Bradyrhizobium diazoefficiens: one gene and its partner. The protein of the gene in region 1 interacts with the protein of each later gene in a pairwise test. Links are inferred from orthologs where the notes say so. Each region holds a gene or a part of one and is shown on either strand. Other genes may lie near its edges. The genes, in order: secA and secB.

Region 1 (3,709 bases):
TGTCGATCAGGAAGGACAGGACGTTTTCGTCCTTGGTCGCCGGATCCATCTGGGCGAGGCTCGGTCCGAGTTCCTCCTCGGCCATGGTGACGTCGCTCTTCTTGATGTCAGCGCCGTTGACCTTCGCCAGGACCGGATCGTCGGCCGCCCGGAGCGGGCCGGCGACCGCCAGGGAGAGCGCCAAGGCAAAGCAGCCAGCCAGGGCGGACGCGTGGCGGAAACGCTGGCCGGTGGTGACCGGGAACGAGGTGGTCATGCAAAATCCTTATGTTGAAGCAGGGGCTGCTTAAGCGGGCGGACACTCGCCCAATCAAGGGGGCTTGGCAACGCGAAAAGTCTGTCAAAATGATGAATTGGCGGCAAGATTGGCCGCCGTTGACAAGGCCCTGACCGGGCCATATCTCTGCCCGGTCGCGACCATGGCGATGGCGTTTATTTTGCTGCGTTTTTGGCCGTTGAACCCAGACTGGCTCAATTCCCACCCATATGGCGGATGACCCCCCGCAGTCCGGGCTCTGGCGCCATCGGGCGTCACGGTGAGTTGATAGGCAGTCGGGCGACAACTTCTTGGCTGCAACGCGGTTGAATCGCGAACACAGGAACTAGGCATGATCGGCGCGCTCGCCCGCAAGTTTTTCGGCTCCGCCAACGACCGGCGGGTGAAGGGATATCAGTCCCGCGTCAGCGCGATCAACGCGCTTGAACCGGAGGTCTCGAAACTCTCCGACGAGGCGCTCAAGGCGCGCACCGCCGAATTCAAGAAAGAACTCGCCGAGGGCAAGACGCTCGACGACATCCTGGTGCCGGCCTTCGCTACCGTGCGGGAGGCCGCCAAGCGCACGCTCGGCCAGCGTCATTTCGACGTCCAGCTGATCGGCGGCATGGTGCTGCACGAGGGCGATATCGCCGAGATGAAGACCGGCGAAGGCAAGACGCTGGTCGCAACGCTCGCCGTCTACCTCAACGCGCTCGCCGGCAAGGGCGTCCACGTCGTCACCGTCAACGACTACCTCGCCAGCCGCGACTCGGCCTGGATGGGCCAGATCTACGGCTTCCTCGGCATGACCACCGGCGTGATCGTCCACGGTCTCGACGATGCCGAGCGCAAGACCGCCTACGCCTGTGACATCACCTACGGCACCAACAACGAATACGGCTTCGACTATCTGCGCGACAACATGAAGTACCGGCTCGAGGACATGGTCCAGCGGCCGCATTTCTACGCCATCGTCGACGAAGTCGACTCCATCCTGATCGACGAAGCGCGCACGCCGCTGATCATCTCCGGTCCGCTCGACGACCGCTCCGACTTCTACAACACCATCGACGGCTTCCTGCCCAAGCTCGACAAGACCGACTACGAGGTCGACGAGAAGCAGCGCACGGTGACGCTGACCGAAGCCGGCATGGAGAAAATCGAGACCTTGCTGCGCGATGCCGGGCAGCTCAAAGGCGAGTCGCTCTACGACGTCGAGAACGTCTCCGTCGTCCATCACATCAACCAGGCGCTGCGCGCCCACACGCTGTTCACCCGCGACAAGGACTACATCGTCCGCGACGACGAGGTGATCATCATCGACGAGTTCACGGGCCGCATGATGCAGGGCCGGCGCTATTCCGAAGGTTTGCACCAGGCGCTGGAAGCCAAGGAGCACGTGTCGGTGCAGCCGGAAAATCAGACGCTGGCCTCGATCACGTTCCAGAACTATTTCCGGATGTACGAAAAGCTCGCCGGCATGACCGGCACGGCGCTGACCGAAGCCGACGAATTGTTCGACATCTACAAGCTCGAGGTCGTGGAAATTCCGACCAATTTGGCAGTCGCCCGTCTCGACGAGGACGACGAGGTCTATCGCACCCAGAACGAGAAATACGCCGCCATCCTGGCCGAGATCGAGCGTGCCAATGCGCGGCTGCAGCCGGTGCTGGTCGGCACGGCCTCGATCGAAAAGTCGGAGGTCATCGCCGAATACCTCAAGAAGCACGGCTACCGGCAGATCGATTTCGGCAGCGAAAACGCGATGCAGAAGCTGTACGCCGCAGCGCGCGCCAACAAGCCGGCCAAGCTGTTCGCGGTGCTGAACGCGCGCTTCCACGAGCAGGAAGCCTATATCGTTGCCGAAGCCGGCGTGCCCGGCGCGATCACGATCGCGACCAACATGGCCGGCCGCGGTACCGACATCAAGCTCGGCGGTTCGCTCGAAATGCGCATCCAGCAGGAGACCGGTGGCATCGAGGACGAGGCCGAGAAGGCCAAGAAGATCGAGCAGATCAAGGCCGACATCGCGCATTTCCGCGAGATCGTGCTGAAGGCCGAAGAGACCGTCGAGATCGAGCCGGCCAAGGGCGCGAAGCCGGCCAGGACCGTCAAGAAACCGGGCGGCCTCTACATCATCGGCTCCGAGCGGCACGAATCCCGCCGCATCGACAACCAGCTCCGCGGCCGTTCCGGCCGTCAGGGCGACCCCGGCCGCTCGAAATTCTTCCTGTCGTTGGAAGACGATCTGATGCGCATCTTCGGCTCGGATCGCCTCGACAGCATGCTCCAGCGTCTCGGCCTGCAAGAGGGCGAGGCGATCATCCATCCCTGGATCAACAAGGCGCTGGAGAAGGCGCAGCAGAAAGTCGAGGCGCGCAACTTCGACATCCGCAAGAACCTGCTCAAGTTCGACAATGTCCAGAACGACCAGCGCAAGGTGATCTTCGACCAGCGCGTCGACCTGATGAAGGACGACAGCGTCGCCGAGACCGTCACCGACATGCGCCATGCCTTCATCGACGATCTCGTCGCCAAGCACGTGCCCGAGCATGCCTATGCCGAGCAGTGGGACACGGCCGGCCTGAAGGAAGAGCTGAAGCGCGTGCTCGATCTCGACCTGCCGGTCCAGGACTGGGCCAAGGAAGAGGGCATTGCCGACGAGGAGTTGCTCAACCGCATCGAGACCCGCGCCGACGAGCACATGGCGGCGAAGGTCGCGCAGTGGGGTCCCGACGTGATGCGTTACGTCGAGAAGACTATTTTGCTGCAGACGCTGGACCATCTCTGGCGCGAGCACCTGATCATGCTCGACCATCTGCGCCAGGTCATCGGCCTGCGCGGCTACGGTCAGCGCGATCCGCTGCAGGAGTACAAGACCGAAGCGTTCAATCTCTTCCAGGAGATGAGCGCGCATTTGCGCGAGGCCGTCACCGCGCAGCTGATGCGGGTCGAGATCGTCCCGCCGGAGCAGGAAGCGCCGATGCTGCCCGCGATGGAAGCGCACAAGCTCAATCCGGACACCGGCGAGGACGAGATGGCACTCGCCAGCGTCACGCTCGCTCCGCAAGCCACCGACGCCGCGTTGCGCGATCCGAAGAACCCGGCCAGCTGGGGCAAGATCGGCCGCAACGAGGATTGCCCGTGCGGGAGCGGCAAGAAGTACAAGCACTGCCACGGGCGGTACGCGTAGCGATCAGGTGATGCTGTCGTGAGCGCGTGAGGCGCGAAGCCCGCGCCTCATTCTCCGCTGTCGTCGCCCGGCTTGACCAGGCGACCCGGTACGCCGCGGCCTCTCGATTCAATCACGACTGTCTCTGGAATACTGGATCGCCCGATTAAATCGGGCGATGACAGCCGTGCGTGTGGTGTGCAGCTTCCGTCACGTCATCATCGTCCCGCGAGATCCAAGGCGGGACCTCGTAGCCCGGATGGAGCGAAGCGCAATCCGGG
Region 2 (3,135 bases), 380 kb from region 1 along the record:
GCTCTACGAGGGCGAAGCAGCACCAGCCATCGAAGCCGCCTTCCCCGGCACCACTGTTAACGGCAAGGTCGATCGTCCCAAATTGTCGGCGCGCGTTGTGCACGATCCCGCCGCCATCAAGCAGCTCGAGCAGATCGTCCATCCGATGCTCGGTGCTTCCCGGCAAAAATTCTTTGCCGATGCGGAAGCTGCCAACGCGCCGGTCGTGGTTCTCGATATTCCCTTGCTGTTCGAAACCGGCGGGGAGAAGCGGGTCGACGCCGTCGTCGTGGTCTCGACCTCGCCAAAACTTCAGCGCGAGCGCGTGCTGGCGCGGGGAACCATGGATGAGGCCAAACTCGACGCCATCATTGCCAAGCAGACGCCCGACGCCGAAAAGCGCAAGCGGGCCGATTTCGTGGTGGATACGTCACACGGAGTTGAGCCGGTGCGCGCGCAAATCACGCATATCCTGGCCGAGGTCGCTAAGATGCCGCAGCGGCGAGCCTGATTCGCCGGCTCACACGGCGTCTTGAAGTCCCTTAAATCATGCGCGAAATCGTCCTCGACACCGAAACCACCGGCCTTGATCCCCTGCGCGGCGATCGCCTGGTCGAAATCGGCTGCGTCGAGATTCTCAATCGCATGCCGACGGGGCAGACGTTCCACGTCTATATCAATCCCGAAAGGGACATGCCGGCGGAAGCATTCGCGGTGCATGGACTGTCGGCCGAGTTTCTCTCGACCAAACCGTTGTTCCATGAAGTCGTCGACGAATTTCTGGCGTTCATCGGCGATGCGCCGCTGGTGATCCACAACGCCTCGTTCGACATCAGCTTCATCAATGCCGAGCTCGACCGGATCAAGCGTGCCGCGATCCCGCGCGAGCGGCTGGTCGATACGCTGCTGCTGGCGCGGCGCAAGCATCCTGGCGTGTCGAACCGACTCGACGATCTCTGCTCGCGCTATGCGATCGACAATTCACGCCGCACCAAGCATGGCGCGCTGCTCGATTCCGAACTGCTCGCGGAAGTCTATGTCGATCTGGTGGGGGCGCGGCAGTCGCAGCTGCTGCTGGCTTCGGAAGCCGGAGATATCAGAGTCAATGCGGCCGGCGATGCGCCGCGGCGGCAACGGTCGACACCGCTCGCGCCGCGGGTTTCAGACGCCGAGCGCGAGGCCCACCGGGCCTTCATCGCAACGCTCGGCGATAAGGCGATCTGGAACGAGTTTTTGCCCGCTCCAGCTGCCGTCAATCCAGCTGGTTAAGCCTGCTGGTTAAGCCTGGCCCACCTGACCACCGGCGGCCATTTGCCGCTCCATGTTCTGGCGATAGAGACCGACGAAATCGACTGGGTCGAGCATCAGCGGCGGGAACCCGCCGTCGCGCACGGCGGTCGCAATGATCTCGCGGGCAAACGGGAACAGCAGCCGCGGGCACTCGATCATGACCAGCGGGTGCAGATTCTCCTTCGGCACGTTGGCGATACGGAACACGCCGGCATAGGCGAGCTCGAACGAGAACATCACCTTGCCTGCGTTCTCGGCCTTGCCCTCGACCGACAACGTCACCTCGAACTCGGTTTCGCTGAGGTTGTTGGCGCTGACGTTGATCTGGATGTTGATCTGCGGCGGCTGGCTCTGCTGCTGGAGAGAGCTCGGCGCATTCGGGTTTTCGAACGAGAGATCCTTGGTATATTGCGCCAGCACGTTGAGCTGGGGAGCCAGGGCCGCCTCGGGAGGGGTGCCGTTACCGTTGGTCATCAGAGTGTCTCCTTACCCGATTGGGCTGAATTTCGCGGCGGTTGGCTAACATAGGGCCGCCTCATTCCACAAGGACGAACGGCTCCGGATGGTGGATCCGGGCCGCGCCCACAACTGTGACATTTCACCCGCCACGGACACGAAATGGCACGTTAAACGCTTGAAGATGCGCGATTTCCGGCCAGGATCGGGTTTCCCCTTAAGCATAAAACGCGCTACACTTGGCGCTGTGCCAAAAGGCGCCATTGGCCGGGCATGATTTCGTGCCTACATCCGGCAGAGGTGACGCGCGGGCCTGAAACCGGTCCTAAAATGGTGATGTAGTCTTGCCGTTCCGGTACGGAACGGTCTACTGGCCGGATTGATTTTCCCGGCAGCGACCCCAAAGAAGACCTCAGTAAAGACCAGAAAGCGATACGACGTGGACATCTACACCATCATCTTCCTTGCGCTGGCGGTCTTTATTTTCCTGCGGCTGCGCAGCGTGCTGGGGCAGCGGACCGGCAATGAACGGCCGCCGTTCGACCGCACGGCTCGCAATGCGCTCGGGGGGGCCCCGGACAAGAACGTCGTGACCATGCCGGGTAAGGTGATCGACCAGGCGCCCTTAGCGCCGGCGGCAGAGCCGACCCCGCCCTCCGACCGCTGGAAGGGATTGACTGAGCCCGGCACCGTGCTCGCCCAGGGTCTCGACGCCATCGTCGACAAGGATTCCACCTTCGATCCCCGCCATTTCCTGTCCGGCGCCCGTGGCGCCTACGAGATGATCGTGCTGGCCTTTGCCAATGGCGACCGCCGCGCGCTGCGCGACCTGTTGTCGTCGGAGGTCTATGAAAGCTTCGATGGCGTCATCAGGGATCGCGAGAAGAACGAGCAGAAGACCGAGACGCGTTTCGTATCGATCGACAAGGCCGAGCTCGTCGGCGCCGAGCTGCGCGATCGCACCGCTCAGCTCACTGTGCGCTTCGTCTCGCAGATGATCTCGGCCACCCGCGACAAGGCCGGCAACATCGTCGACGGCAGCGCCGACACGGTCGCCGACATTACCGACATCTGGACTTTCGCCCGCGACATCACCTCTCGCGATCCGAACTGGAAGCTGGTTGGCACCGGAAGCGCGAATTAAGATTTTCCTGAGGACCAGCGCGACGGCGCTTTGCGCAGGTATCGTCGCGCTGGCTTCGTTTTCGCTCGGCGCCGAGGCTGCGCGGCGCCACTATCGCAGCCATTACCATCACCTTCCCGAAATGGCTGCGATCCCTCCGCGCGCCTTGCCCTATCCCCAGCTCCCTCTCCCGTTCGAGATTCCCGGCGCGCAATATCTGCCGCTGGCCTGGGCGGACGTGAAGGGCTGGAACGACGACGATCATCTCGCCGCCTACAAGACCTTTC

What was found.
Region 2: the proteins of secA (region 1) and secB interact in binary tests that used the Escherichia coli proteins (3 or more experiments, as listed by UniProt). The link is inferred for Bradyrhizobium diazoefficiens from one-to-one orthologs.

Annotation. Positions count from the first base shown.
Region 1 is NZ_JAENXS010000001.1:2,604,050-2,607,758, forward strand. The notes cover bases 259-3,649. They hold secA (preprotein translocase subunit SecA), read left to right. Parts: upstream 259-608; coding sequence 609-3,449; downstream 3,450-3,649. Also shown: JJE66_RS12255 (peptidylprolyl isomerase), read right to left, coding at 1-256. UniProt on the Escherichia coli protein: Required for protein export, interacts with the SecYEG preprotein conducting channel.
Region 2 is NZ_JAENXS010000001.1:2,227,017-2,230,151, reverse strand. What follows is about bases 1-2,817. They hold secB (protein-export chaperone SecB), read right to left. Parts: upstream 1,744-2,817; coding sequence 1,258-1,743; downstream 1-1,257. Other genes in these bases: JJE66_RS10475 (Tim44/TimA family putative adaptor protein), read left to right, coding at 2,165-2,817; dnaQ (DNA polymerase III subunit epsilon), read left to right, coding at 529-1,248; coaE (dephospho-CoA kinase), read left to right, coding at 1-490. In the rest of the region: more of JJE66_RS10475, read left to right, coding at 2,818-2,869; JJE66_RS10470 (murein transglycosylase A), read left to right, coding at 2,847-3,135. UniProt on the Escherichia coli protein: One of the proteins required for the normal export of some preproteins out of the cell cytoplasm. It is a molecular chaperone that binds to a subset of precursor proteins, maintaining them in a translocation-competent state.